DNA from 3 places in the Cellulosimicrobium sp. RS genome. Region 2 is predicted to be linked to each of the others. Evidence: predicted binding sites of a transcription regulator. Region 2 holds the regulator's gene; each other region holds the start of a gene.

Region 1 (9,486 bases), on a different contig from region 2:
CGTCCCGCGGCTGTACCAGCAGAAGGTCCTGCTGATCGGCATCACGATCGCGCTCGTCCTGCGGACGATCTTCATCCTCCTGGGCGCCGCGCTCATCGAGAACTTCAGCTGGATCTTCTACGTCTTCGGCGCGTTCCTGCTGTACACCGCGTGGACGCAGGTGAAGGCGGGCTCCGGTCACGACGAGGAGTTCCACGAGAACGGCGCGCTCAAGCTGACCCGCCGCCTGTTCCCGACGACGGAGACGTACGTCGAGGACAAGATGACGACCAAGATCGACGGGAAGCGCTTCATCACCCCGATGCTCATCGTCATGATCGCGATCGGCAGCGCCGACCTGCTGTTCGCCGTCGACTCGATCCCCGCGATCTTCGGCCTCACGCAGGAGACGTACCTCGTGTTCGCGGCCAACGCGTTCTCGCTGCTCGGCCTGCGCCAGCTCTACTTCCTCATCGACGGCCTGCTGGACCGCCTCGTCTACCTCGCCTACGGCCTCGCCGCGATCCTCGGCTTCATCGGCGTGAAGCTGCTCATCCACGCGCTGCACAAGAACGAGGTGCCGTTCATCAACGGCGGTGAGCACATCACCGTCATCCCGGAGATCCCGACCGCCCTGTCCCTCGGGTTCATCGTCGTCGTGCTCACGATCACCACGGTCGCGAGCCTCGCCAAGGACCGCGCCGACCGTCGACGCGAGGCCGAGATCTCGGAGGGCTGACCACCGATGGTTCACGAACTTCCCGTCTGGTTCGAGTGGGCGTCGCTGTCGGCGCTCGCCGTCCTGCTCCTCGTCGACCTGTTCGTCGTCGGGCGCCGGCCGCACGTCCCGTCCATGCGCGAGAGCGCGCTGTGGGTCGGGTTCTACGTCGCGCTCGCGCTCGTCTTCGGGGCGGTCGTCGGAGCGGTGGGGGGCGCGGCACCGGCCGGGGAGTTCTACGCCGGGTGGCTCACCGAGTACAGCCTCTCGGTGGACAACCTGTTCGTGTTCGTGATCATCATGGCGCGCTTCGCGGTCCCGCGGGAGCAGCAGCAGCGCGTCCTCATGGTCGGGATCATCGTCGCGCTCGTCCTGCGGGGAGCGTTCATCCTGGCGGGCGCGGCGATCATCTCGCAGTTCGTCTGGGTGTTCTACCTGTTCGGCGCGTTCCTCGTGTACACGGCGATCAAGCTCGTGGCGGGCGGCGACGAGCCCGAGGAGTACCACGAGAACCGCGCCGTCCGGGCGCTGCGCCGGGTCCTGCCGCTCGGCACCCGGTACGACGGCGGCCGGCTGCGCACGGTCGAGGACGGCAAGCGGGTCTTCACGCCGCTCGTCGTCGTGTTCCTCGCGATCGGCAGCACCGACCTGCTGTTCGCGTTCGACTCGATCCCGGCCATCTTCGGGCTCACGCAGGACCCGTTCATCGTCTTCACGACGAACGTCTTCGCCCTCATGGGGCTGCGCCAGCTCTACTTCCTGCTGGGCGGTCTGCTCGAGCGGCTGGTCTACCTGCCGATCGGCCTGGCCGTCATCCTCGGGTTCATCGGCGTCAAGCTCATCCTCGAGGCCCTGCACGAGAACACGCTGCCGTTCATCAACGGCGGCGAGCACCTCGAGGCGGTGCCGACGGTCCCCATCTGGCTCTCGCTCGTGGTGATCGTCGGGGCGCTCGCGGTCACGACCGTCGCGAGCCTGCTGCGCACCCGCGCGCTGCACGCACGGAGCGAGCCGGCGGACGGCGAGCAGCCCGGGACCGCGGCGTCGTCCACGGAGGACGTCACGGAGGACGCCACGGAGACCGTGACCGACGAGGCGCCCGCCGCGGGGGGGACCCCGCCGCAGGGCGGCGGGGTCCCCCGTGGGGGTGCCGCGCGCTAGCGCGCGGCCCGGCTCAGACGCGGTCCGCCCAGTCGCCGATCACCGGCGACCACGGGCGGACCGCGCGCTGTGCGACCAGCCCGGCGCGCGCGAAGGGGTCCTCGTCGAGGACCGCGGCGACGGCGTCGGGCGTCTCCCCGTCGAGGACGAGCAGCGCTCCGGCGGGCGCGCCCTCGTGGGCCGGAAGCGGACCGGACGCGAGGAGCGTGCCCCGGGTGTGGAGGGCGGCGAGGAACGCGCGGTGCTCGGGTCGCAGGGCGTCGAGCTCGGCGCTGCGGTCGGCGTAGACGTAGGTGACGGCGTGGATCGGCATGGAGCCAGTGAACCAGGCCGTCCCGACGGCGTGCGGTCCGGTCCGCGCCTCGGCTGCGCCCCGTGCTCCTTGCCGCCCGCTACCGGCCGGCCGCTACCTGACCCGCGCTACCAGCCCCGCTCGCGCCACTCGGCGAGGTGCGGCCGCTCGGCACCGAGCGTCGTGTCGGCGCCGTGACCGGGGTAGACCCACGTGGCGTCGTCGAACCGGTCGAAGACCCGCCCGACGACGTCGGACAGCAGGCTCGCGAACCGCGCCGGGTCGCGGTCGGTGTTCCCGACCCCGCCGGGGAAGAGCGAGTCCCCGGTGAACAGGTGCACCCGGCCAGGCACGGCCTCGGGCTCGGCGACGTCGTCCGGCTCGCGGTAGGCGAGCGCGACGGAGCCCGGCGTGTGCCCGCGCAGCGCCACGACCTCGAGGTCGATCGCGCCCACCCGCAGCACGTCCCCGTGCCGCACGCGGCGGGCGACGGCCACGCCGGACGCCGCGGCGACCGCGTCCGCGTCGGGCTCGCCGGCAGCCGACGACGCGCCCGTCGCGGCGACGACCGGCGCGAGCGCCCGGAGATGGTCGGCGTGCCGGTGCGTCGTGACGACGCCGTCCAGCCGTCCCGACGGCGAGCCCGCCCGCACGAGGTCGAGCACGTCGTCGGGCGCGTCGGCGGCGTCGACGAGGAGCTGGGCACCGGTGCGCCGGCACGTGAGGAGGTAGACGCCGTTCGCGAGCGGCCCGACGGCGAGCTTGCGGATCTCGACCTCGTCGAGGCGTCGCAGGTCGTGCGGGCCGCCCACGGCGACCTGTCCGGTGTACGTCATGCGCCCAGTGTGCCGTCCGCTCGCGGCGGGCAGTGCGCCGCGACCCCGGGCCGCGGTGACCCGGGTCACGGCGGAGAGCCCGGACGTGGGGCGCTCGTGTGCGTTCGTCGGGTGCCGTGCGAAGGTGACGTCGAACACCTGTGCGAGTGTGGGTGGTCGGCCGTACGATGCTGCGGTGAGCAATCGCCTCGTCATCTCCGGTGCCCGCGAGCACAACCTGCGCAACGTCGACCTCGACCTCCCGCGCGACAAGCTCATCGTCTTCACGGGGCTCTCCGGCTCGGGCAAGTCGTCGCTCGCCTTCGACACCATCTTCGCGGAGGGGCAGCGCCGGTACGTCGAGTCGCTGTCCGCGTACGCGCGCCAGTTCCTCGGCCAGATGGACAAGCCGGACGTCGACTTCATCGAGGGCCTGTCGCCCGCGGTCTCGATCGACCAGAAGTCCACGAACCGCAACCCGCGCTCGACCGTCGGCACCATCACCGAGGTCTACGACTACCTGCGCCTGCTGTTCTCGCGCGCCGGGACGCAGCACTGCCCGGTGTGCGGCGAGCGCGTCACCGCGCAGACCCCGCAGCAGATCGTCGACCGCCTCCTCGAGCTCCCCGAGGGCACGCGCTACCAGGTCCTCGCCCCGGTCGTGCGCGGCCGCAAGGGCGAGTACTCCGAGCTCTTCAAGGAGCTCCAGACCAAGGGCTTCGCCCGTGCCCGCGTCGACGGCGAGGTGCGCACCCTCACGGACGTCCCGGCGCTCGAGAAGAAGCTCAAGCACGACATCGAGGTGGTCGTCGACCGCCTCGTCGCGCGCGAGGGCGTCCAGCGCCGGCTCACCGACTCCGTCGAGACGGCCCTCGGGCTCGCGGGCGGGCTCGTCGTCGTCGAGCTCGTCGACGCGGACGCGGACGACCCGGCCCGGGAGCGCCGTTTCTCGGAGAAGCGCGCGTGCCCGAACGACCACGAGCTCGCGCTCGACGAGATCGAGCCGCGCACGTTCTCCTTCAACGCGCCGTACGGCGCGTGCCCGGAGTGCACGGGCATCGGGTTCCGTCTCGAGGTGGACCCGGACCTCGTGGTGCCGGACGACGAGAAGTCTCTGCGCGAGGGCGCGGTCGCGCCGTGGGCGCAGATCTCGTCGGAGTACTTCGAGCGCGTCCTCACGGCGCTCGCGGACGACCTGGGCTTCTCCATGGACACGCCGTGGCGCGCGCTCCCCGAGCGGGCGAAGAAGGCCGTGCTCCACGGCCAGAACCACCAGGTGCACGTGCGGTACAAGAACCGCTGGGGCCGTGAGCGGCAGTACTCGACCGGGTTCGAGGGCGTCATCACCTTCCTCGAGCGCCGGCACACCGAGACCGAGTCGGACTGGTCGAAGGAGAAGTACGAGGCCTTCATGCGCGAGGTCCCGTGCCCCGTGTGCCAGGGGGCCCGGCTCAAGCCGGAGGTGCTCGCGGTCAAGGTCGGCGGCAGGTCCATCTGGGACGTGTGCCGCCTGCCCCTGCGCGAGGCCGCGGCGTTCCTCGGGTCGCTCGAGCTGGGAGCGCGCGAGCGCGCCATCGCGACCGAGGTCCTCAAGGAGATCGACGCGCGCCTCGGGTTCCTGCTCGACGTCGGCCTCGACTACCTCTCGCTCGAGCGACCGGCCGCGACGCTCTCCGGCGGCGAGGCGCAGCGCATCCGGCTCGCGACGCAGATCGGATCGGGCCTGGTCGGCGTGCTCTACGTGCTGGACGAGCCGAGCATCGGCCTGCACCAGCGCGACAACCGCCGGCTCATCGAGACGCTCACGCGCCTGCGCGACCTCGGGAACACGCTCATCGTCGTCGAGCACGACGAGGACACCATCCGCACCGCGGACTGGGTCGTCGACATCGGCCCGGGGGCGGGGGAGCACGGGGGGCGCGTCGTGCACTCGGGCGACTACGCGGGCCTGCTCGAGGCGCCGGAGTCCGTCACGGGCGCGTACCTGTCGGGGCGGCGCAGCATCCCGCTCCCGGCGCAGCGGCGCCCGACGGACCCGGGCCGTCAGATCAAGGTGGTCGGTGCGCGCGAGCACAACCTCACGGGCATCGACGTGAGCTTCCCGCTCGGCACGTTCACCGCGGTGACGGGCGTCTCCGGCTCCGGCAAGTCCACGCTCGTGAACTCGATCCTCTACACCGTGCTCGCCAACGAGCTCAACGGGGCCCGGCAGGTCGCGGGCCGCCACACGCGCGTCACCGGCCTCGAGCACCTCGACAAGGTCGTGCACGTGGACCAGGGCCCGATCGGGCGCACGCCGCGGTCGAACCCCGCGACGTACACCGGCGTGTGGGACCACGTGCGCAAGCTGTTCGCGGAGACGACCGAGGCCAAGGTGCGCGGGTACACGCCGGGCCGGTTCTCGTTCAACGTCAAGGGCGGCCGCTGCGAGGCGTGCTCTGGCGACGGCACGCTGAAGATCGAGATGAACTTCCTCCCGGACGTCTACGTGCCGTGCGAGGTGTGCCACGGCGCGCGCTACAACCGCGAGACGCTCGAGGTGCACTTCAAGGGCAAGACCGTCGCGGACGTGCTCGACATGCCGATCGAGGAGGCGTCCGAGTTCTTCGCGGCCGTGCCCGCGATCTCGCGGCACCTCAAGACGCTCGTCGAGGTCGGCCTGGGCTACGTCCGGCTCGGGCAGCCGGCCCCGACGCTCTCGGGCGGCGAGGCGCAGCGCGTCAAGCTCGCGAGCGAGCTGCAGAAGCGCTCGACGGGCCGCACGATCTACGTGCTCGACGAGCCGACGACGGGCCTGCACTTCGAGGACATCCGCAAGCTGCTCGGCGTGCTCCAGTCGCTGGTCGACAAGGGCAACAGCGTCCTCGTCATCGAGCACAACCTCGACGTCATCAAGAGCGCGGACTGGGTCGTCGACATGGGCCCCGAGGGCGGCTCCGGCGGCGGCAAGGTCGTCGCGCAGGGGACGCCCGAGCAGGTCGCGCGCGTGGAGGCGAGCCACACCGGGCGCTTCCTCGCGGAGATCCTCGAGGGGCACGACCCCGTGCCCGTCGGGCCCGCGCCGTCGGCGTCCTCCGGGGCGTCGGCGCCTGCGGCGAAGGCCGGCAAGTCGACGAAGGGCCGGTCCGCGGCGGCGCGTCGGGCGACCGACGAGAAGCCGAAGACGGGGCGCCGCAAGGCGTCCGCGGCGTAACGACGGTGCGGCGCGGGTGCGGGCTCGAACAGGCCCGTACCTGCGCGGGCCCGCACCCGCGCGGCGTGCTCGGTGCTCGCCGCGTCGGGGCCGCGCGCTCGCCGTGCCCGGCGTCAGGCGGCGGCGCGCCGGGCGGGCGCCGGCTCGACGAGCACGCGGAAGTTCACCGAGCGCGCGATGAAGCAGTGGTCGTGCGCGCGCTGGTGGAGGGTCGCCAGCGCCGCCTCGTCCGTGCCGGGTCCGTCGTCGACCACCACGCGCGGGTGCAGCGTGACGTCCGTGAACTGGCCCTCGCCCCCGGACTCGACCCGCATGGTGCCGGTCGCGTCGTCGACGTACTCGCGCACGACGACGCCCGCCGCGGCCGCGAGGTGGAGGAACCACAGCATGTGGCACTGCGACAGGCTCGCGAGGAACAGCTCCTCGGGGCTGTACCGGGTCGGGTCGCCGCGGAACGCCGGGTCCGCGGAGCCGGGCAGCGGCGGCCTCCCGTCGAGAAGCACCTCGTGGTCGCGGCTGTAGGCGGTGTAGGACGCGGTGCCGCGGTCGCCCGCGCCGGTCCAGCGGGTCGTCGCGGCGTAGCCGTGCTGTGCGCTCATGGCCGCCACCCTAACGGCCGGTGACGCGCGTCACACGGCGCCGTCCCCGCGCCACCGCGTCCGTCGTCCCGCGTCCCCGCGTCGCCCCACACCCGAGCCACCGGCGTCGGTGGCCTGACCTAGGCTGGAGAACATGGCAGATCCCGCGACGTACCGCCCTGCGCCGGGGGAGATCCCCACCTCGCCGGGCGTCTACCGGTTCCGCGACGAGCACGGCCGTGTGATCTACGTCGGCAAGGCCAAGAACCTGCGCGCGCGCCTGTCGAACTACTTCCAGGACGTCGCGAACCTGCACCACCGCACCCAGACGATGGTCACGACGGCCGCGTCGGTCGAGTGGACGGTCGTCGGCACCGAGGTCGAGGCGCTCGCGCTCGAGTACACGTGGATCAAGGAGTTCGACCCGCGGTTCAACGTCAAGTACCGCGACGACAAGTCGTACCCGTACCTCGCGGTGACGATGGGCGAGGAGTTCCCGCGCGCCCAGGTGATGCGCGGCGCGAAGCGGCCCGGCACGCGGTACTTCGGGCCCTACGGCCACGCGTGGGCGATCCGCGAGACGCTCGACCTCCTGCTGCGGGTGTTCCCCGTGCGCACGTGCTCCGCGGGGGTCTTCAAGCGCGCCCACCAGACGGGCCGGCCGTGCCTGCTCGGCTACATCGACAAGTGCTCGGCGCCGTGCGTCGGGCGCATCACGCCCGAGGACCACAAGGCGCTCGCCGAGGACTTCTGCGACTTCATGGCGGGCGACACGCAGCGGTTCGTGCGCCGGCTCGAGCGCAAGATGAACGAGGCCGCCGCCGCGATGGAGTACGAGGCCGCGGCACGGCTGCGCGACGACATCGCCGCGCTCCAGCGCGCGACGGAGAAGAACGCGGTCGTGCTCGGCGACGGCACCGACGCGGACGTGTTCGCGCTCGTGGGGGACGAGCTCGAGGCGGCCGTCCAGGTGTTCCACGTGCGCGGCGGTCGCATCCGGGGTCAGCGCGGCTGGATCGTCGAGAAGGTCGAGGACGTCACGGACGCCGAGCTCGTCGAGCACCTGCTCCAGCAGGTGTACGGCGCGGCGGAGGAGGCCGTGGCGGCGGACGCCGGGACGCGCGCCGGGCGCGACCTCGCGCGCGACGCCGTGCCGCGCGAGGTCCTCGTGCCCGTCCTGCCGCCGGACACCGACCAGGTCACCACGTGGCTCTCCGGGCTGCGGGGCGCGCGGGTCGACGTCCGGGTGCCGCAGCGTGGCGACAAGAAGGAGCTCGCCGCGACGGTCCGGGCCAACGCGGAGCACGCGCTCGCGCTGCACCGCACGCGGCGCGCGGGCGACCTCACGACCCGCAGCCAGGCGCTGCGCGAGATCCAGGAAGCGCTCGAGCTCGAGACGGCGCCGCTGCGCATCGAGTGCTACGACGTCTCGCACAACCAGGGCACGTACCAGGTCGCCTCGATGGTGGTCTTCGAGGACGGGCTCGCGCGCAAGAGCGAGTACCGGCACTTCACGGTCCGCGGCCCGGACGGCGACGGCGCGGCCGACGACACGGCGGCGATGTACGAGGTGATCTCGCGCCGCTTCAAGCGCTACCTGTCCGACCGCTCGCGCTCGGGCGAGGTCGAGCTGGACCTCGAGGCGGACGACGTCGCCGACGGGTCCGACGCCGCGGCGCGCCGGGCGGAGCGTGCCGCGGAGGCGGCGGGCTACGTGCCGCGCAGCGGCGAGGTCGACCCCGACGCGCCCGTGGACCGGCGCGCGCGCTTCGCGTACCCGCCGAACCTCGTCGTCGTCGACGGCGGCCCGCCGCAGGTCGCCGCCGCGGCGCGCGCCCTGGCCGACCTCGGCATCGACGACGTCGCGCTGTGCGGCCTCGCCAAGCGGCTCGAGGAGGTCTGGCTGCCGGGGGAGGAGTACCCCGTCATCCTCCAGCGTTCCTCCGAGGGCCTGTACCTGCTCCAGCGCGTCCGCGACGAGGCGCACCGCTTCGCGATCGCCCAGCACCGCAGGCAGCGCAGCAAGGGCATGACGGCCTCGGCGCTCGACGACGTCCCCGGCCTCGGCCCGGCGCGGCGCACCGCGCTCCTCAAGCACTTCGGCTCCCTCAAGCGGCTGCGCGCCGCGAGCGTCGAGGAGATCGCGAGCGTCCGCGGCATGGGCGAGCGGACGGCGCAGGCCGTCGTCGCGGCGCTCGGCGGCGGGACCACGGACGACCGGCCCTCGCAGGACACTCCGGCGCAGGACGAGGCCGCGGCCCGCGCGTGACGGCTGGCATGCTGGGGGCATGACCTCGGAGCCGACCCCGGACCTCAGCCCGCAGGGCCAGCCTGCCCGCGTGCCGGAGCCCTCCCCGACCACCGTCCCCAGCGGCATCCCCGCGATCGAGGCCGCGACCCACGCCCCCGAGCCGAGCGAGGCCGAGGTGCTCATCATCACGGGCATGTCGGGTGCCGGCCGCACCCGGGCCGCCGCCGTGCTGGAGGACCTCGACTGGTACGTCGTCGACAACCTGCCGCCGCGCATGATCGTCCCGCTCGTGGACCTCATGACGCGGTCCGGCTCGACGCTCGAGCGCATCGCGGCCGTCGTCGACGTGCGCGGGCGCGAGTTCTTCACCGACCTCGTCGAGGTGCTCGACCACCTGCGCCAGAGCGGCGTGTTCTACCGCATCCTGTTCCTCGACGCGTCCGACGAGGTGCTCGTGCGGCGCTACGAGCAGGTCCGGCGCCCGCACCCGCTGCAGGGG
Region 2 (9,486 bases):
GTGCCGTACCACCGGGGCGACCTCGTGCACCGCGTGCACACCGAGGGCGAGATCGACCACGAGGAGCACACGCCCGAGGGCACGCTCCTGCGCGGCCGTGTCGCCCAGGCCCTCGCGACGGAGCTCGTGGGCGCCTCCGCCGGGAGCTGAGCCGCCCCCCCGGGCCTCCCGGCGGCGCGGCGGGCCCGCCCGCTGGACCCGGCGTCGGCCCCACGCACGACCCCGCGCGGCCACGGCTGCGCGGGGTCGCGTGCGTCCCGGGCCGGTCCACAGGGCCCCCGCCGCGTGGGTGCCCGACCGTAGAATCGGCAGGTGCCCCCCTCCACCCGTACCGCTCCCGTGCCCGACCGTCCGGACACGGAGGCGCCCGGGCAGGCGGCCGGTGACGTGCCCGCCGTCGAGGAGCTCCTCGACCTCGCGGTCACGCGCCTGGGCGGCGCGCGGCGCGACGGCCAGCGGACCATGGCGCGTGCCGTCACGGACGCCATCGAGGGCTCCGAGCACCTCGTGGTCCAGGCCGGGACCGGGACGGGGAAGTCGCTCGGGTACCTCGTGCCGGCCGTCCGCCACGCGGTCGCGACCGACGAGCGTGTCGTCGTCTCGACGGCGACCCTCGCCCTCCAGCGCCAGGTCATCACGCGGGACCTCCCGCTCGTGGCCGACGCCGTCGCGGACCGCCTCCCGCGGCCCGCGTCGATCGCGCTCCTCAAGGGTTGGCACAACTACCTGTGCGTGCACAAGATCGCGGGCGGCTACCCCGCGGACGAGCCCACGCTCTTCGACCTCCCCGGCGAGGCGGCGGGCGCCGCCGACCACCCTGCCGCGCGCGGCGGGACGAGCATGGCGGCCCTCGGCGAGCAGGTCGTGCGTCTGCGGGAGTGGGCCGACGAGACGCCCACGGGCGACCGGGACGACCTCGTCCCCGGCGTGAGCGACAAGGCGTGGCGGCAGGTCTCCGTCACGGCGCTCGAGTGCCTGGGCCAGCGCTGCCCGCTGCTCGCCGAGTGCTTTCCCGAGAGGGCGCGCGCCGCGGCGCGCGAGGCCGACGTCGTCGTGACGAACCACGCGATGCTCGGCATCGCGGCCATGGGGTCGCCCGGGGTGCTGCCCGAGCACGACGTCCTGGTCGTCGACGAGGCGCACGAGCTCGCGGACCGCGTCACGGCCGCCGCGACGGTGGACCTGTCGGTCCCGGCGATCGAGAGCGCGGCGCGCCTCGCGCGCCGCCACGGCGGGGTCACGACGGACGCGCTCGACGCCGCGTCCGCGGCGTTCGGCACGGTCGTCGGGTCGCTGCCCGCCGAGCGCTTCCCCGACGGCCTGCCCGACGCCGCGCGCTCCGCCGTCGCGGCGGTGCGGGACGCCGCGCGCGAGGTGCTCTCCACGCTCAAGCCCGAGACGGGCGTGACCAAGCCGGCCCAGCCGGACACGGGCCTGAAGATGGCGCAGTCGACGATGCTGCAGCTCTTCGAGGTCGCCGAGCGCATGGCGGCCGACCCCACGGGCCACGACGTGCTGTGGTGCTCGCGGCCCGGGGAGGGCGGCTGGTCCGGCGACCGCTTCGGCGACGGCGCGAGCCGCCTGCACGCCGCCCCGCTCGGTGTGGCGGGCCTCATCCGCACCCACCTGCTGGCGGAGCGCACCGGCGTCTTCACGTCCGCGACGCTCGCGCTCGGCGGGAGCTTCGACGCCGTCGCGCGCACCTTCGGGCTCGGTCCCGCGGCGACGGGCGGAGCCGCGGACGCGGGCGACAGCGACGCGCCGCGATGGCGCGGGCTCGACGTCGGGAGCCCGTTCGACTACCCGCGCCAGGGCATCCTCTACGTCGCGAAGCGCCTGCCGACGCCCGGCCGCGAGGCGTCGACCGAGCACCAGCTCGACGAGATCGCGGCGCTCGTCGAGGCCGCCGGCGGTCGGACCCTCGGTCTGTTCTCCTCGCGGCGCGCCGCGGTGGCCGCGGCCGAGGCGATGCGCGAGCGGCTGGACGTGCCGGTCCTGTGCCAGGGCGACGACCAGCTGCCGACGCTCGTGCGGGAGTTCGCCGAGGACCCGGCGACGTGCCTGTTCGGCACGCTGTCGCTGTGGCAGGGCGTGGACGTGCCCGGGCCGTCGTGCCAGCTCGTGCTCATCGACCGCATCCCGTTCCCGCGCCCGGACGACCCGGTGAGGTCGGCGCGGGCTCGGGCCGTCGAGGCCGCGGGCGGCAACGGGTTCATGCAGGTCTCCGCGACGCACGCGGCCCTCCTGCTCGCCCAGGGTGCCGGGCGGCTCGTGCGGTCCACGGCCGACCGCGGGGTCGTCGCGGTCCTGGACCCGCGGCTCGTGACGGCGCGCTACGGGTCGTTCCTCACGCGGTCCATGCCGGGGTTCTGGCAGACGACCGACCGCGACGTGGCCACCGCTGCGCTCCGCCGCCTCGCCGCCCTAGGCTGAGCCCTTTCCAGCGACTTCACGGAGGCGACATGACGAGCACGTCACCGCAGGGCACCGGCGACGCGACCACGGGCGGTCCGGGAGGGGGAGCGCGGACGACGAAGCTCGCGATCGTCGGCGCCGGTGCCGTCGGCTCGACGCTGGCCTACGCCGCGCTCATGCGCGGCGCGGCGCGCACGGTGGCGCTCCTCGACGTCAACCGCGCGAAGGTCGAGGCCGAGGTCCTCGACCTCCAGCACGGCATCCAGTTCATGCCCATGGCGCGCGTCGAGGGGTCCGACGACGTCGCGGTGTGCGCGGGGGCCGACGTCGTCGTGGTCACGGCCGGCGCCAAGCAGAAGCCGGGCCAGACGCGCCTCGACCTCGCCGAGGGCACGATCGGGCTCATGCGGACGATCCTGCCGGGCCTCGTGGAGGTCGCCCCGGACGCCGTCTACGTCATGGTGACCAACCCCGTCGACATCGTCACGTACGCGGCGCTCAAGTTCTCGGGGCTGCCCCCGACGCAGCTCTTCGGCAGCGGCACCGTGCTCGACTCCTCGCGGCTGCGGTTCCTCGTGGCGCAGCACTGCGGCGTCGCGGTGCAGAACGTGCACGCGTACATCGCGGGGGAGCACGGCGACAGCGAGATCCCGCTCTGGAGCTCCGCGACGATCGGCGGCGCGCCGCTGCTCGAGTGGCAGGGCATCGGCGGTCGGGGACCGCTCACGGGCGACGTGCGCGACGAGATCGCGCGCGAGGTCGTGCAGTCGGCCTACCGGATCATCGAGGGCAAGGGTGCGACCAACTACGCGGTCGGGCTCGCGGGCACCCGGATCATCGAGGCGGTGCTCGCCGACGAGCACCGGGTGCTGCCCGTGTCGACGCTCCTCGACGGCATCTACGGGCTCGAGGACGTCTGCCTGTCGCTCCCGACGCTCGTCGACCGCCGGGGCGCGACGGAGCGCGTCGAGGTCCCGCTGGCGGACGACGAGCTCGCAGGCCTGCGCTCGTCCGCGGAGTCGCTGCGCGCGGTCGCGCGACGCTTCGGGCTCTGAGCCACGGGCCCGTCGGGCCCGGCACGACGAGAGCCGGGCGGTCGAGGGACCGCCCGGCTCTCGTCGTGTCCCGAGCCTGCCCGGAGGGGCGCCCGGAGCCGCTCGGGGACCGTTCAGAGGCTGCGCAGGACGGAGACGACGCGCCCCAGCACCTGGGCGTCGTCGCCGGGGATCGGGTCGTACGCGGCGTTGTGCGGCATGAGCCACACGTGGCCGTCGGCGCGCCGCAGGCTCTTCACGGTGGCCTCGCCGTCGATCATGGCGGCCACGATCTCGCCGTTCTCCGCGACCGGCTGGCGCCGCACGACGACCCAGTCGCCGTCGCAGATCGCGGCGTCGATCATTGAGTCGCCCTGGACGCGCAGGAGGAAGAGCTCTCCCTCGCCCACGAGCTGGCGCGGCAGCGGGAAGACGTCCTCCACGACCTGCTCCGCGAGGATGGGGCCACCGGCGGCGATGCGGCCGACGACGGGGACGTACGACGGCGCGGGGTGGGCCTCGTCGTACGCGGGCTCGGGGGCCGTCCCGGCCGGCGCGAGCGGGGTGGCGCGGCGGGCGTCGTCGGGCTGGACCACCTCGATGGCGCGCGGACGGTTCGGGTCGCGCCGCAGGAACCCCTTGCGCTCGAGCGTGGTGAGCTGGTGCTTGACGGAGGACGGGCTCGTGAGCCCGACGGCCTCGCCGATCTCGCGCATGCTCGGCGGGTAGCCGCGCTGCTCGACGCACGCGCGGATGGTCTCGAGCACGAGCCGCTGGCGCGGGGTGAGCCCGTCACCCCCTGCCGACCCGTCCGGCAGCTCGCGCACCTCGGCGAGCCCCCGTGCCCTGTCCGTGCCTCGTCCCGCCATGGTCGCTCCGCCCTCGTCCGTCGCGTGCCGCCGGCGCCAGCCGGGCCTGCGGCCTCCCCTCCCCGGGGCGTGTGCCCCGGGACCTCGGTCGCCCCTCCGGGTCCGAGCGGACATGTCCGGCGAACCGACCTGACCCCAGGCTAGGGGAGGATGCGACACGAATCAAACACCTGTTCGAGCATGTCTCGACTCTGTCGGCCGTTCGTGATAGACCTTCGTACAGATGTTCTACGTACAGGTGTTCGACCGCAACGGGTCGGCGTGGAGATGAGACGGGCGCGCGGGTCCGATCGACCGGGGAAGGCGATCGGGCTCGCGGGCCGGGACGGAGGGGACATGGACACGGTGGCGATGGCGACGGCAGCGCCGTCCGCGCTCGGGCGGGGCGGCGCAGCGGAGCGAGGCGCCCGCCCGGAGGCTCCGCTGCGGCTCACGCGACGCGGCCGTGCGGTCCTCGTGCTCCTCGTGGCCGTCGTGCTCGTCCTCGCGGCGCGGGTCGGGCTGGCCGTCGCGAGCGGGCCCGGGGAGCCGGTCGAGGTCCGCGTCCACGTCGTGAGCGCGGGGGAGACGCTGTGGGAGCTCGCCCAGGGCGTCGCGACCCCGGGGGAAGACCTCCGTGAGGTGGTCAGCGGGCTCGTGGAGCTGAACGGCCTGTCCTCGTCCGGCGTGCAGGCCGGCCAGACCATCCTGCTCCCGGTCGCCGAGCGGTGACGCGACGCGCGGGCGGCGGTCCAGGTCCTGTGACGCAGCACACGGCGCCGACGCGCGACAGGTTGCGGCCGAGGGTTGCGCCGGCGCCTTAGGTCCGCCTAAGTTAGTGTCACCTCACACGCCGGCTGGGGGGCTGGGCGGACGAGGCGAGGAGTGTGCGGACCACCGCGACTCCTGTGCACGTCGCCGCGCGCGAGGCGAGTCGCGCGCGAGATGGGGACGGGGGCGTCCCGACGGGGGCGGTCGACTTCGACCGCCCCCGTTCTGCTGCCCAGGGCCGGGCGCGTCGTCGGCGTGTTGCACCGCGCGCCCGCGACGACATACGTTCGTCGCGCCGACCTGTCGGCGCGACCCGCGGAGGAGCCCGCCATGCACTGCCCGTTCTGCCGTCACGCGGACTCCCGCGTCGTCGACTCCCGCACGTCCGACGACGGTGCCTCCATCCGCCGGCGACGCCAGTGCCCGGAGTGCAACCGCCGCTTCACCACGATCGAGACCGCCAGCCTGTCCGTGGTCAAGCGGTCCGGCGTGACCGAGCCCTTCTCGCGCGAGAAGATCGTCAACGGCGTCCGCAAGGCTTGCCAGGGGCGCCCGGTGAACGAGGACGACCTCGCCGTCCTCGCGCAGCGCGTCGAGGAGACCATCCGCGCGAGCGGGAGCGCCGAGCTCGACGCCTACGAGATCGGTCTCGCGATCCTCGGGCCGCTGCGTGAGCTCGACGAGGTCGCCTACCTGCGCTTCGCGAGCGTCTACCAGGCGTTCGACTCGCTCGAGGACTTCGAGAGCGCCATCACGTCGCTGCGCGTCGACCGGGAGGAGCGCGAGGCGGCGGCGGGCCGTGCGGCGGCCGAGGCCACCGACGACGTCGCGACCGACCGCGAGGCTGCACCCCAGCCCTGACAGTCACGCGACGGTCCCGCGCCTCGCGCTCGGTCCGAGGTTCGGTCCGCACAGCCGGACACGGCTGCGCGCGGCCGCGGCGCTACAGGTCGCTGGACCGCGACGCCCAGATGTTGATGCCCGTGTCCACGGGGAGGGCGTCGACGGCCGCGATCTCCTCCGGGGAGAGGTCGGGGGCGTCGAGGGCCGCGAGGTTGTCGTCGAGCTGGCGCGTCGAGCTCGCGCCGAGCAGGACCGACGTGACGCGCTGGTCGCGCAGCGCCCAGCGGATCGCCGTGGACGCGAGCGTCCGTCCGTGGGCGCGTGCGAGCTCGTCCAGGTGGCGCACGCGGTCGAGGTTCTCCTCCGAGAGGAACGCCGGGCGCAGGGGCCCGCCGCGCGCTGCGCGCGACCCGTCCGGGACCCCGTGGAGGTAGCGGTCCGTGAGCATGCCCTGGGCGAGCGGGGAGAACGCGACGACGCCGAGCCCTTCGTCGCCCGCGACGTCGAGCACGGTGGCCCCCGCCTCGTCGTGCGGGTCGGGCGCCTCGATCCACCGGTTGAGCATGGAGTAGGAGACCTGGGTGACGACGAGCTCGACCCCGGCGTCGGCCGCGACCCGCAGGGCCTCGCGCGTCCGCCGCGCCGAGTACGACGAGATGCCGGCGTAGCGGGCGCGCCCCGACCGGACCGCCGTCGCCAGCGCACCGATGGTCTCCTCGAGCGGGGTGGAGGGGTCGTAGCGGTGCGAGTAGAAGATGTCGACGTGGTCGAGCCCGAGCCGGCGCAGCGACGCGTCGAGGGACGAGAGCAGGTACTTCCGGGACCCGCCCTCGCCGTAGGGGCCGGGGCCCATGCGGTAGCCCGCCTTGGTGGTCACGACGAGCTCGTCGCGCACGGGCCGGAGCTCGCGCGCGAGCAGCCGGCCCAGCGACTCCTCCGCGGCGCCGCCGGGCGGCCCGTAGTTGTTCGCGAGGTCGAGGTGCGTCACGCCACGGTCGACGGCGCGCAGCACGATCTCGCGCTGCGTCGAGAAGGGGTCGGCGACGCCGAAGTTCTGCCAGAGCCCGAGCGCGACCTCCGGCAGGCGCAGGCCGCTCCGGCCGAGCGCACGGTGCGGGAGCGCGGCACGCGCCGGCGCGGGACCGCCTGTGGTGTGGGGAGGAGCGGGGGAGGCCTGCGGCGTGGGGTCGGGCGACACGTCCCGACGCTACCCGACGGCGTTCGCCGCGCGGTCGTCGGCGCTCGCGGCGCGGTCCCCAGCGCCGGCGCCCGCAAGGCCGGGACGGCCGGTCCGAGCGGACAAATGAGGTGGCGTCGGGCCGCCCGGTGAGGGAGGCTGGCGGGGTGCCCGCAGCGTCGGGCCGACCGCAGTGCCCCCACCGAGTTCCCCGTCGACGAGGAGACCGCCATGGCGTCCGACCAGCAGCGACCCGCTGCAGAGACCGCACCGACCGAGGAGGCCAAGGCGAAGTTCCGGGAGGCGCTCGACCGGAAGAACGCCGCGCGCCACCGCACGGCGGACGGCGAGTCGAACACGGGCTCCGTGCACGGCTCGGAGACCGTCGGACCGGTCCAGCGCACCTTCCGCCGCAAGTCCGGCTGAGCAGCACCCCCGACGTCCGGTCGTCCCCTGCGGGGCGGCCGGACGTCGTGCGCCCGCTGGACTAGGGCTCCGCGCGCGCGAAGCGTCGTCCGGTGAGCTCGTGGGCCTCGACCACGACCCACTCCTCGGTCGGGACGTCGACGGTGGGGACGAGCGGGTCCGCACCCTCCCGGACGGGATCCACCTCGTGCTCGGTGCGCAGACGGTGGGCGGTGCCGCGCGCGACGACGCTCCACGCCCCGTCGTCGTCGACGTGGTCCCACTCCAGGGCGACCCGCTCGTTGATGGCGAGCGTCGCGAGCTTCGTGCCGGGGACCGTGCGGAACGCGAGCGTGCGCTCGTGCGCCCGCACGGTCACGGGGTAGATGTCCGGCTCGCCCCGCACGCTCACGGCGAGGCGTGCGACGTGGGTCCCCTCCACGAGGTCCCACGACGCGTCGGCGTCGAGGATCTGCGGCGCGTCGTGCGTGTATCCGGTCATGCCTCATCGTGGCACCGGCGCGCGAGAGGCGCTCAGCGGCGAAGGTCACGGCCGCCGAGGACCTTCGCCGCGTGCGGACGGGCCGCGCGCGGCGAAGGGTCCCGGGGTGCTGGGCCGCGTCAGTCGAGGACGCGCAGGGCGATCGTCTGCTCCATCGCGGCCAGCGCCTCGATGACGGCGGGCTCCACGCGCGAGCCGACGTCGGTGACGACGTAGCCGATCTCGCCGCGGGTGGCGAGGAGCTGGCCCTCGATGTTCGTCCCGTGCTCGGCCAGGGTCGCGTTGACGGCGGCGAGGACACCGGGGGTGTTGCGGTGCAGGTGCGTGATGCGCGTGATGCCCGTCGTCTGCTCGAGCGCGAGGTTCGGCACGTTGACGCTGAGCGTCGTGGAGCCGGTGGTGAGGTAGTCGCGCAGCTTGGCGGACACGAACTGCCCGATCGCCTCCTGGGCCTCCTCCGTCGAGCCGCCGATGTGCGGCGTGAGGATGACGTTCGGCAGGCCGCGCAGCTCGGAGTCGAACGCGTCGCCCTTGCGCTTGGGCTCGTGCGGGAAGACGTCGACCGCGGCGCCGGCCACGCGGCCCTCGACGATCGCCTCGCGCAGCGCGCCGTAGTCCACCACGAAGCCGCGCGACAGGTTGAGGAAGATCGAGCCCGGGCGCATGCGGGCGAACTGCTTGGCGCCGAAGAGCCCGGCGTTGCCCTGGCGCCCGTCGACGTGGAGCGTGACGACGTCGGCCTGCTCGAGCAGCTCGTCGAGCGTGTCCATGCGGCGCGCGTTGCCGAGCGCGAGCTTCTCCGCCGTGTCGTAGAAGACGACCGACATGCCGAGGTTCTCGGCGACGACCGAGAGCTGCGTGCCGATGTTGCCGTAGCCGACGATGCCGAGCGTGCGGCCACGGACCTCGTGCGCGCCCTCCGCCGACTTGTCCCAGCGGCCCTCGTGCAGCGCGCGGTCGCGCTCGGTGAGGCGGCGCGTGAGCGCGATGATCTCGGCGAGCGCGAGCTCGACGACGGAGCGCGTGTTCTGGAACGGCGCGTTGAACACGGCGACGCCCTGCGTCGCGGCCGAGCGCAGGTCGATCTGGTTCGTGCCGATGCAGAACGCGCCGAGCGCCACCAGGTCGGGGGCGTTCTCGAGCACGTTCGCCGTGACGTTCGTCTTGGACCGGATGCCGAGCAGGTGGACGCCGTCGAGCGCCTCGATCAGCTCGGACTCGTCGAGGGCCCCGGTGCGGACGGTGACGTCGATGCCCGCGGCCTCGAGGTTCGAGGCGGCGAGGGGGTGCAGGTTTTCGAGGAGGAGGGCGCGTAGCACGCCCCCATGGTGCGCCCGTCCCGCGGTCCGGACCAAACGGGTCTTGACCCTCGGGACGAGGTGACCCCGCGCCCGGACGCGACCGCTGTCAGGCTCCGGCGCCCCGTGCGTCGTCCGACGGCGCGGGGGCGACGCCGGCGGGCAGCGGGCGCGCGTGCACGACGACGAGGCG
Region 3 (9,486 bases), on a different contig from region 2:
CGAGGCCGATCGGGTCCACCTCGTAGACCTCGAGGGCCGCGCGCGCGGCCGCGAGGTCCATGGTCCCGTCGCCGCGCACCTGCGCCCAGTCGCGCACGCGCCGCAGCAGGCGGTTCGCGATGCGGGGCGTCCCGCGCGAGCGCCCCGCGATCTCGCGGGCGGCCTGGGGGTCGAGCGCGACGCCCAGCAGGCCGGCCGAGCGCGTCAGCACGCGCTCGAGCTCGTCGCCCGAGTAGAAGTCCAGGTGCCCGGTGAAGCCGAACCGGTCGCGCAGCGGCGCGGGCAGGAGCCCGGCGCGCGTCGTCGCGCCGACCGCCGTGAACGGCGGCAGCGAGAGCGGGATGGCGCTCGCCCCGGCCCCCTTGCCCACGACGACGTCGACGCGGAAGTCCTCCATCGCCATGTAGAGGAGCTCCTCGGCCGGTCGCGCGAGCCGGTGGATCTCATCGATGAACAGGACCTCGCCCTCCTCGAGCGAGGACAGCACCGCCGCGAGGTCGCCGGCGTGCTGGATCGCGGGCCCCGACGTCACGCGCAGCGACGTGCCGAGCTCCGCGGCGATGATCATGGCGAGCGTCGTCTTGCCGAGCCCGGGCGGACCCGACAGGAGCACGTGGTCGGGCGCGCTCCCCCGCGCGAGCGCGGCCTGGAGCACGAGCGAGAGCTGGTCGCGCACGACGGTCTGGCCGACGAACTCCTCCAGCCGGCGTGGCCGGAGCGCGGCCTCGGCCGCGCGTTCGAGGTCGTCCGCACCCGCCGCGACGATGCGCTCGGACGAGAACGTGCCGTCCCCGCCGAGGTCGTCGAGTCCCACCTGGTCGAAGGTCGCCATCGTCAGCTCCTCGGCCCGCCGAGCACCCGCAGCGCGGCACGCAGCGCGCCCGCCACGTCGGGTGCCTCGACGACGTCGACGCCCGCCTCGGCGAGCACGGTGGACACCGCGTCGTCCGCGGCCTTGAGGTTCCAGCCGAGCCCGACGAGCGCCTCGACCACCTGGTCGCGCCGGTCCTCCGGACGCGGCGCCGACGCCGAGGCGGTCGATCCCGCCTCGGGGGCGTCGGCGCCCGTGGGCGGGCCGAGCTTGTCGCCGAGCTCGAGCGCGATCCGCTGCGCACCCTTGTTGCCGATGCCCGGGACGCGCACGAGCGCGGCGATGTCCGCGCCCGCGACCGCACGGCGCAGGCCGTCGGGCGTGTGCACGGCGAGCATCGCGAGCGCGAGGCGCGGACCGACGCCGCTCACGGTCTGGACGGTCTCGAAGACGGCGCGCTCGTCGTCGTCGGCGAAGCCGTAGAGCGTGAACGAGTCCTCGCGCACGACGAGGCTCGTCGCGAGGCGCGCCGTCTCCCCCACGCGCAGGCCGGCGAGCGTGGCGGGCGTGGCGTGGACGAGGTAGCCCACTCCTCCGACCTCGAGCACGGCGCGGTCGAGCTGGACGCTCGCCACGACACCGCTCAGGGACGCGATCACGCAGGCTCCTCTCCCGGCCGGCAGCACCGACCTGGTCCGATGGTCCGCCGGCCCCGAGGACCGCCGTCGGGCCGCGCGCCGAGGGGCGCGTCGAACACCCGTACGACCGCGGTCACTCTAGCAAGGGCCGCCCACCCGCCGACCGACCGACACGGACCGCCGGCACCCCCACCGGCACGACCGGCGGAACCGGCGCCGCTAGCGCGGCGCGCGCCGTCCCTTCGCCGCGTGCTCGGCGGCCGCCCACGCGCGCTGCGCGGCCGTGAGCTCGTGCCGCTCGCCGCCCTGCAGGGCGCCCGCGGGGCGCCAGAGGTGGCAGATCGCGAGCGCGAGCGCGTCGGCCGCGTCCGCGGGCTTCGGCGGCTCCGCGAGGCCGAGGATCCCCGCGACCATGCGCTGGACCTGCTCCTTGCCGGCGCGTCCGCTCCCCGTGACCGCGGCCTTGACCTCCGACGGCGTGTGCAGCGCGACGGGGACACCCCGCTTCGCCGCCCCGACCATCGCGATGCCCGCGGCCTGCGCGGTGCCCATGACCGTCCCGACGTTGTGCTGCGCGAACACGCGCTCGACCGCCACGACGTCGGGCACGTGCTCGTCGAACCACGCGTCCAGCCGCTCCGCGATCCGCAGCAGCCGCAGGTCCACGCTCAGCTCCGGGTCCGTCCGAATCACCCCGACCGCGACGAGCTCGGCCCGCCGCCCCCGCGCGGAGTCCACCACCCCGACACCGCACCGGGTCAGCCCAGGATCCACTCCGAGAACGCGCACCCCTCGACCCTTTCACGTGAACGGCACGGACCGGCCGTGCCACGCGGTCCGGCGACGGACCAGCCAGCGGTGGGGCCGGGAGGTCGGTGCGCGGTCGTGGCGGGCCTGGCGGGAGCGGCGCGAGGCACGAGCGCCGCGGATGGTAGACCGCGCGCCGACCTCCCGGCCGCGCCGCGACCCGATCATCCGGACGCGACCTGAACCGGGTCAGTCGTCGTTCTCGAGCTCCGCCATGACCTCGTCCGACGCGTCGAAGTTGGCGTAGACGTTCTGCACGTCGTCGCTGTCCTCGAGCGCGTCGATGAGGCGCAGGATCTTGCGCGCGCCCTCGGCGTCGACCTCGACCTCCATCGACGGGTGCCAGATCGAGTCGGCGGAGTCGTACTCGATCCCCGCCTCCTGGATCGCGCTGCGCACGGCGACGAGGTCGCTCGCCTCGGACAGCACCTCGATGACGTCGCCGGAGTCGGTGACCTCCTCGGCCCCCGCCTCGAGCGCGGCGAGCATGACGTCGTCCTCGGTCACGCCCTCCGCCTTCGGCACGACGACGAGGCCCTTGCGCGCGAAGAGGTAGGACACGGAGCCCGGGTCGGCGAGGTTGCCGCCGTTGCGGCTGAACGCGAGGCGGACCTCGGAGGCCGCGCGGTTCTTGTTGTCGGTGAGGCACTCGACCAGGACGGCGATGCCGTTGGGGCCGTAGCCCTCGTACATGATCGTCTGGTAGTCGACGGCGTCGGCGCCGGTGCCCGAGCCGCGCTTGACGGCGCGGTCGATGTTGTCGTTGGGGACCGACGACTTCTTCGCCTTCTGGATGGCGTCGAACAGCGTCGGGTTGCCCGCGGGGTCACCGCCGCCCGTGCGCGCCGCGACCTCGATGTTCTTGATGAGCTTCGCGAAGAGCTTGCCGCGCTTGGCGTCGATGGCCGCCTTCTTGTGCTTGGTCGTGGCCCACTTGGAGTGCCCTGACATGCGTTCCTACCCCTTCGCGATTCTGACGAACAGCTCGTGCACGCGCGCGTCCCCGGAGATCTCCGGGTGGAACGAGGTGGCGAGCAGCGATCCCTGCTGGACTGCGACGATCCTACCGGCGGCAGCCGCCGGGATGCCGGGTGCGCCGTGCTCGGGGATCCGTGCGAGCACCTCGACCCCGGGCCCGGCCTCCTCGACCCAGGGCGCCCGGATGAACACGGCGTGCACCGCGTCCCCGTCCTGGCCCGGTCTCGGTGCGCCGTCGCGCCCGTCGTCCGCCGGCGCCAGACCCGCGAACGCGAGGTCGGTCTCGAACGAGTCGACCTGCCGGCCGAACGCGTTGCGCCGGACCGTCACGTCGAGCCCGCCGATGGTGCGCTGGTCGGCGGTGCCGCCCAGGATGCGGTCGGCGAGCAGGATCATGCCGGCGCACGAGCCGTAGACGGGCAGGCCCTCGGCGATGCGCGCGCGCAGCGGCTCGTCGAGCTCGAAGATGCGCAGGAGCTTGTCGATGGTCGTCGACTCGCCGCCAGGGAGCACGAGCCCGTCGACCGCGGCGAGCTCCTCGGGGCGGCGGACGCCGACCGTGCGGGCGCCCGCGGCCTCGAGCGCGGCGCGGTGCTCGCGCACGTCGCCCTGGAGGGCGAGGACACCGATCGTGATCGTCACGAAGGGGAATGATACGTCGGCGGCTCCGCCGCTTGTCCCGCGGTGGGCCTCCGGCCGCGCCCACGGTTGCTAGCCTCGCCGTCGTGACGTACCCGCCCGCCCCCGGCCAGCCCTACCCCGCGCCCGGTCCGGCGCCGTACCCCGGGGCGGCGCCGCGGCCCCCGCGCAGCACGCGCGGCGCCACGACGATGATCGTGGTCGGCGCCGTCGTGCTCGTGCTCGCGCTCGTGGCCGGGGTCCTCGGCGTGACGACGTTCGTCCGGGCGCTGCCGACCGGCGTGATCGACGGCGCGGGCCGGCCCGGGTCGGCGGCGCTCGCGTCGGGCGACGTGCCGGGCGAGGCGGAGCTCGAGGTCACGGGCGGCCAGCCGTACAGCATCTGGGCGGTAGGCCGCGCGGGGTCCTCGGACGGCGCGGGCCTCGACGTCGAGGACGTGACCGTGACCTGCGCCGACGGCGACCTCACGGTGAGCGCCCCGTCGGTGTCCGGCAGCTCCGGCCTGGGCTCCTCCCAGGCGACGACGGTGGCCGAGGTCACGCCGCCCGCGTCCGGGACGTGCACGGTGACCGTCGCGCAGGGCGCGGCGCCCGCGGGCACGACGTTCGTCGTCACCGAGGGCTGGCGCTTCGGGACGTTCTTCGCGACGCTCGGCGGCACGATCGTGCTGTGGTTCGTCGCGATCGGCGGCGGGCTGCTGGGCGCGGGGCTGCTCGTCGGCGGGATCGTGTGGCGGGTGATCGCCCGCCGCCCGTGACCGGGACGGTGCCCTCCCGCGGCGGGCCCGAGTCCGCGAAGCGTCAGCCGTGGCCGGTACCGAGGTGCCGCGTCACGCCGTCCCACCCGCGCAGCAGCGGTGCGACGAGGTCGGGCAGCCCCTCGGGGAAGACCTCGATCTGGACGCCGCGCAGGTCGTCGAGCGTCCACCAGCGCATCTCGTCGACGACGTCGAGCTCGACGTCCGTCCACCCGGCGCGGCTCAGCCCGCCGTCGCGGTCCGCCCCGGTGACGCGCGCGAGGAACAGCACCTCGTCCTGGCGGCAGTGCTGCCGGTAGAAGTCGAAGATCGCGCTGCGCGTGTACACCGGGCCGACGAGCGCGCCCGGGTCGAGGCGCAGGCCCGTCTCCTCGTGGACCTCGCGCAGCGCGGCGTCGACGTCGCTCTCGCCCGGGTCCACTCCCCCGCCGATCGTGAACCACCACGAGCGCTCGGGCTGGTCGACGTCGTGCCCGCGCGCCAGGAGGATGCGATCGGCGTCGTCGAGGAGCAGCACGCGCGCGCCGCGCCGGAAGTACAGGCCGTCGTCCCCGAGCACCCAGTCGGGGCCCAGGGACGACGGCGCTCCGGCGGCCTCGGCCACGACGGCTCAGCCGTCCGTCGTCGGCACGACGACGGACGGCTGCGACGCGCGGCGGTCGGTCACCAGCCGCGCTCGGCCAGACGGTGCGGGACGGGGATGTCGTCGACGTTGATGCCGACCATCGCCTCGCCGAGACCGCGCGAGACCTTGGCGATCACGTCGGGGTCGTCGTAGAACGTCGTCGCCTTGACGATGGCGGCCGCGCGCTGGGCGGGGTTGCCGGACTTGAAGATGCCCGATCCCACGAACACGCCCTCGGCGCCGAGCTGCATCATCATCGCGGCGTCGGCCGGGGTCGCGATCCCGCCGGCGGTGAACATGACGACCGGGAGCTTGCCGGTCGCGGCGACCTCCTTGACGAGCTCGTACGGCGCCTGGAGCTCCTTCGCGGCGACGAACAGCTCGTCCTCGGGGAGCGACGTGAGGCGGCGGATCTCCCCGCGGATGGTGCGCATGTGCGTGGTCGCGTTGGAGACGTCGCCCGTGCCGGCCTCGCCCTTGGAGCGGATCATCGCGGCGCCCTCGGTGATGCGGCGCAGCGCCTCGCCGAGGTTGGTCGCCCCGCACACGAACGGGACGGTGAACTGCCACTTGTCGATGTGGTTGGCGTAGTCCGCGGGCGTGAGGACCTCGGACTCGTCGACGTAGTCCACGCCGAGCGACTGGAGCACCTGCGCCTCGACGAAGTGGCCGATGCGCGCCTTGGCCATCACGGGGATGGAGACGGCCTCGATGATCCCGTCGATCATGTCCGGGTCGGACATGCGCGAGACTCCGCCCTGCGCGCGGATGTCGGCGGGCACGCGCTCGAGCGCCATGACCGCCACGGCCCCGGCGTCCTCGGCGATCTTCGCCTGCTCGGGCGTGACGACGTCCATGATGACGCCGCCCTTGAGCATCTCCGCCATCCCCCGCTTGACCCTCGCGGTGCCGACCGCGCCGGCACCCTCCGCGGTCGCGGCGCCCGGGGCGCTCTCGGCAGGGACGTTCTGGTCGGCCACGTTGGTCACCGGTACCTCACACCTTCAGGTCAGGGGAACGTCGCGCGATCGCGCGCGGACGCCGTCGAACAGGCTCGACGGCACATGCTCCCACGCGCTCCCCATCCTAACGTCGGGCCGTCCACGGCCCCGGTCCCCGGACCGGCCGGGAGCGGGCCGCCGAGCCCGGTACGACCCGCGAGGGCCGACTCTCAGTCGGGCGTGGCCGCGGTGGCGACAGGGCGCACGAGCGCGTCGGGCGCGGCGTCGTCGAGCTCGACCGTGACGGGCATCGGCGCGTGGCCCGCGAGGTGGAACAGACGCACCCACCACTTGCTGCGCACGCGCAGCGCCTGGGCGACGGCCTCGTTGTGGAAGCGGCGCGCGAGCTGGGCGCGGTACCACGCGGCGGACAGCGTGGCGAGCAGCTCGTCGCCGGCGGGGACCGACCGCACCTCGGCGAGGTCGTCGGCGTCCTCCAGCGCGGAGCGCAGCGTCGCGGTGAGGTCGCTCTCCGCGAGGGCGCGCGACTCCGCCATGCCGCCCAGCAGGCGCCGGGGCCGCGGGCCGTCCGCCGGCACGAGGCCGGGCACCTGCTCGCGGAGCCGGCGCGCGTCGGCGTCGTCGTCGAGGACGGCGTGCGCCGCCTCGGCGACGAGGACGGAGCTCGCGGGGTCGAGCTCGCCGGACGCCGCGAGGTCCACGGCGGCCGACGCGCGGCGCACGAGCTGGGCGTCCAGCGCGAGCCTCGACGCCATGACCTTGCGGTGGAGGCGGTCGAGTCGCGACGCGGCGACCCACAGCAGCCACGCGGCCAGGGCCGCGACGACGAGGACGAGGACGGCGGTCTCGGACCAGGTCACGGGCGACCCACCTCCTCCTCGCGGGCGCGGCCCAGCAACCGCCCGCCGCGGCGCGAGCGCGGGTCCTCGTGCACGGGGATGACCGCCTCGGACGCCGCGAGCACCATGTCGTACACCGCGGAGACCTGGTCGGTCACCGCGGACCAGTCGAACCGCCGCACGAACTCGGCCGCACGCGCCCGGTGCGCGGCACGGGCCTCGGGGTCCGCGAGGACGTCGACCACCGCCCGGGCCAGCGCCTCGGGGTCGCCGACGGGGAACAGCACGCCCGCGGCGCCGTCGTCGAGCACGCGGCGGAACGCGCCGAGGTCGCTCGCGACGACGCACGCCCCGGCGCTCATCGCCTCCACGAGGACGATCCCGAAGCTCTCGCCCCCGGTCTGCGGGGCGATGTAGAGGTCCACCGACGCGAGCAGGCTCGCCTTGTCCTCGTCGCTCACACCACCGAGGAACTCGACGGAGGACGCGTGCGCGCCGAGCGCCTCGATCGCGGCGTCCCGACCGTCGTCGCCGCGCCCGGCGACGAGGAACCTCGCGCCGGGGAGCTGCTCGAGGATCCGCGGGATCGCGGCCGTCAGGACGGGCAGGCCCTTGCGCGGCTCGTCGAGGCGCCCGAGGAACGCGATCGTCGGCGCCTCGGGCGTGCCCTGCCAGGCCGGGCTCGGCACGGCGTCGGCGAACGTGTCGACGTACACGCCGTTGGGGATGACGACGGCGTCCCCGCCCAGGTGGTCCACCAGCGTGCGCCGCGCGTCCTCCGAGACCGCGATGCGCGCGTCGATCTTCTCCAGGCTCTGCCGCACGAGGGGGTAGGCGACCTGGAGCGCGCGCGAGCGCACGAGCGACGTGTGGAACGTCGCGACGATCGGGCCCTGCGCGATCCAGAGCGCGAGCATGCTCAGCGAGGGCGTCACGGGCTCGTGCAGGTGCAGCACGTCGAACCGTCCGGCGTCGAGCCACCGGCGCACGCGGCCCGCCGTGCGCGGGCCGAACGTGAGCCGCGCGACCGAGCCGTTGTAGCGCACCGGCACCGCACCGCCGGCGGAGGTGAGGTAGTCCGGGACGGGAGTGTCGTCGTCGGCCGGGGCGAGCACGGAGACCTCGTGGCCCCGCGCCATGAGCGCCTCGGCGAGGTCGCGCACGTGGAACTGCACGCCGCCGGGGGCGTCAAACGAGTAGGGGCACACGATGCCCACGCGCAGGCTCATGCGGCACGCTCCGCGTCCGGGGCCGGCTCGCCCGCCGCGGCGCGCGTGCGCGCGTAGCGCTCGGGGTCGAGGTCGTCGACGAACACCTTCTGGAGCATGTGCCAGTCCTGCGGGTGCTCCCGGATCGCGACGCTCAGCGCGTCGACCCAGGACTGCGTCGCCGCGGCCACCCGCTGGGCGCGCGGGAGGTCCGTCGCGATCTCGACGCGCGGGAAGAAGCGGATGACCAGGCCCCAGGGCGAGCCCGCGGCCCGCCGCCGCGCCCCGCGCAGCCGCTCGTAGAAGATGCCGGCCGGCACGAGCGGCGCGCCCGTGCTCACGGCAAGCGCCGCGGGCCCCGCCGCGACCCGCGCCCGCCGGCCGAAGAGGTCGACCTCGACGCCGCGGTGGGTGAGGTCGCGGTCGGCGAGCAACGGGATGATCTTCCCCGGCCGGCTCGCGCCGCGCACGAGGTCGCGGAAGACGTCGCCGTCGCCGAGCGCGAGGATCTCGAGCCCGAGCCCGGTGCGGAACGCGAGGAACTCCTCGAACAGCTCGTCGGGCTTCAGCCGCTCCGCGACCGTGAGCACGGGCGCGATGTGCGGGGTCGCGTACGCGCCCGCGAGGTCCCAGTTGCCCTGGTGGGACAGCGCGAGCACCGGGCTCCGGTCGCCTCCGAGGTGCTCGGCCAGGTTCTCGTACCCGACGAGCCGCACGCGCGCCTCGACCTGCTCCGGCGTCCAGGCGGGGAGCGTGAAGGCCTCCCGGTAGTACCGCATGTACGACCGCATGCCCGCGCGCGAGAGCCGGCGCAGGGCGCGCGGCGAGAGCCCGGGCCGGACGCGCGCGAGGTTGCGCTCGAGCTGGCGCACTCCCCCGCCGTGCAGGAGCCACGTCACGTCGGCGATCGCGTCGAACAGCCCGCGCAGCAGCGGGTCGGGCACCTTGCGCGCGTTGCGCCAGGCGAACGTGAACGCCTTGCCGGCGTCGAGGGCCATCAGCGACCGTCCTCCGTGTCGTCGGTCCGGGAGGCGCTCGCGGAGAGGGCGAGCGCCTGGCGGCGCACCGTCGCGACGCGCTGCACGACCGTGACCGCGCTCGCGAGCGCGAGCAGGCCGAGGACCGCGACGAGCACGACGGGTGGCAGGCCGAGGCCGACGAGCCCGGCGGCGACGAGGGCCGCGACGAGGCGGTCGGCACGCTCGGCGATCCCGACCTGCG

Evidence for each region. Region 2 encodes LexA, which represses DNA repair genes until DNA is damaged. Its sites were predicted from a motif close to TCGAACANNTGTTCGA; they were not measured.
Region 1: uvrA (excinuclease ABC subunit UvrA) is a predicted target of LexA. The motif match lies at 3,117-3,132, and genes of this name have one in related genera.
Region 3: ruvA (Holliday junction branch migration protein RuvA) is a predicted target of LexA. The motif match lies at 1,561-1,576, and genes of this name have one in related genera.

The regions. Positions count from the first base shown of each region.
Region 1 is NZ_JBJXVU010000007.1:268,085-277,570, forward strand. Features, by position in the region: gene ACI769_RS12935 (TerC family protein) at 1-718, shown strand, start outside; gene ACI769_RS12940 (TerC family protein) at 725-1,858, shown strand; gene ACI769_RS12945 (YciI family protein) at 1,872-2,171, opposite strand; gene ACI769_RS12950 (MBL fold metallo-hydrolase) at 2,279-2,986, opposite strand; gene uvrA (excinuclease ABC subunit UvrA) at 3,162-6,158, shown strand; gene ACI769_RS12960 (OsmC family protein) at 6,272-6,757, opposite strand; gene uvrC (excinuclease ABC subunit UvrC) at 6,891-9,005, shown strand; gene rapZ (RNase adapter RapZ) at 9,025-9,486, shown strand, end outside.
Region 2 is NZ_JBJXVU010000001.1:597,646-607,131, forward strand. Features, by position in the region: gene hflX (GTPase HflX) at 1-150, shown strand, start outside; gene ACI769_RS02700 (ATP-dependent DNA helicase) at 340-2,433, shown strand; gene ACI769_RS02705 (L-lactate dehydrogenase) at 2,463-3,470, shown strand; gene lexA (transcriptional repressor LexA) at 3,584-4,318, opposite strand; gene ACI769_RS02715 (LysM peptidoglycan-binding domain-containing protein) at 4,655-5,029, shown strand; gene nrdR (transcriptional regulator NrdR) at 5,399-5,929, shown strand; gene ACI769_RS02725 (aldo/keto reductase) at 6,012-7,109, opposite strand; gene ACI769_RS02730 (DUF5302 domain-containing protein) at 7,320-7,514, shown strand; gene ACI769_RS02735 (pyridoxamine 5'-phosphate oxidase family protein) at 7,576-7,995, opposite strand; gene serA (phosphoglycerate dehydrogenase) at 8,115-9,314, opposite strand; gene ACI769_RS02745 (AAA family ATPase) at 9,403-9,486, opposite strand, start outside.
Region 3 is NZ_JBJXVU010000008.1:109,245-118,730, reverse strand. Features, by position in the region: gene ruvB (Holliday junction branch migration DNA helicase RuvB) at 1-832, opposite strand, end outside; gene ruvA (Holliday junction branch migration protein RuvA) at 835-1,470, opposite strand; gene ruvC (crossover junction endodeoxyribonuclease RuvC) at 1,669-2,238, opposite strand; gene ACI769_RS13615 (YebC/PmpR family DNA-binding transcriptional regulator) at 2,446-3,207, opposite strand; gene pdxT (pyridoxal 5'-phosphate synthase glutaminase subunit PdxT) at 3,214-3,876, opposite strand; gene ACI769_RS13605 (hypothetical protein) at 3,960-4,631, shown strand; gene ACI769_RS13600 (NUDIX hydrolase) at 4,675-5,235, opposite strand; gene pdxS (pyridoxal 5'-phosphate synthase lyase subunit PdxS) at 5,295-6,236, opposite strand; gene ACI769_RS13590 (hypothetical protein) at 6,428-7,078, opposite strand; gene ACI769_RS13585 (glycosyltransferase family 4 protein) at 7,075-8,280, opposite strand; gene ACI769_RS13580 (phosphatidylinositol mannoside acyltransferase) at 8,283-9,263, opposite strand; gene pgsA (phosphatidylinositol phosphate synthase) at 9,263-9,486, opposite strand, start outside.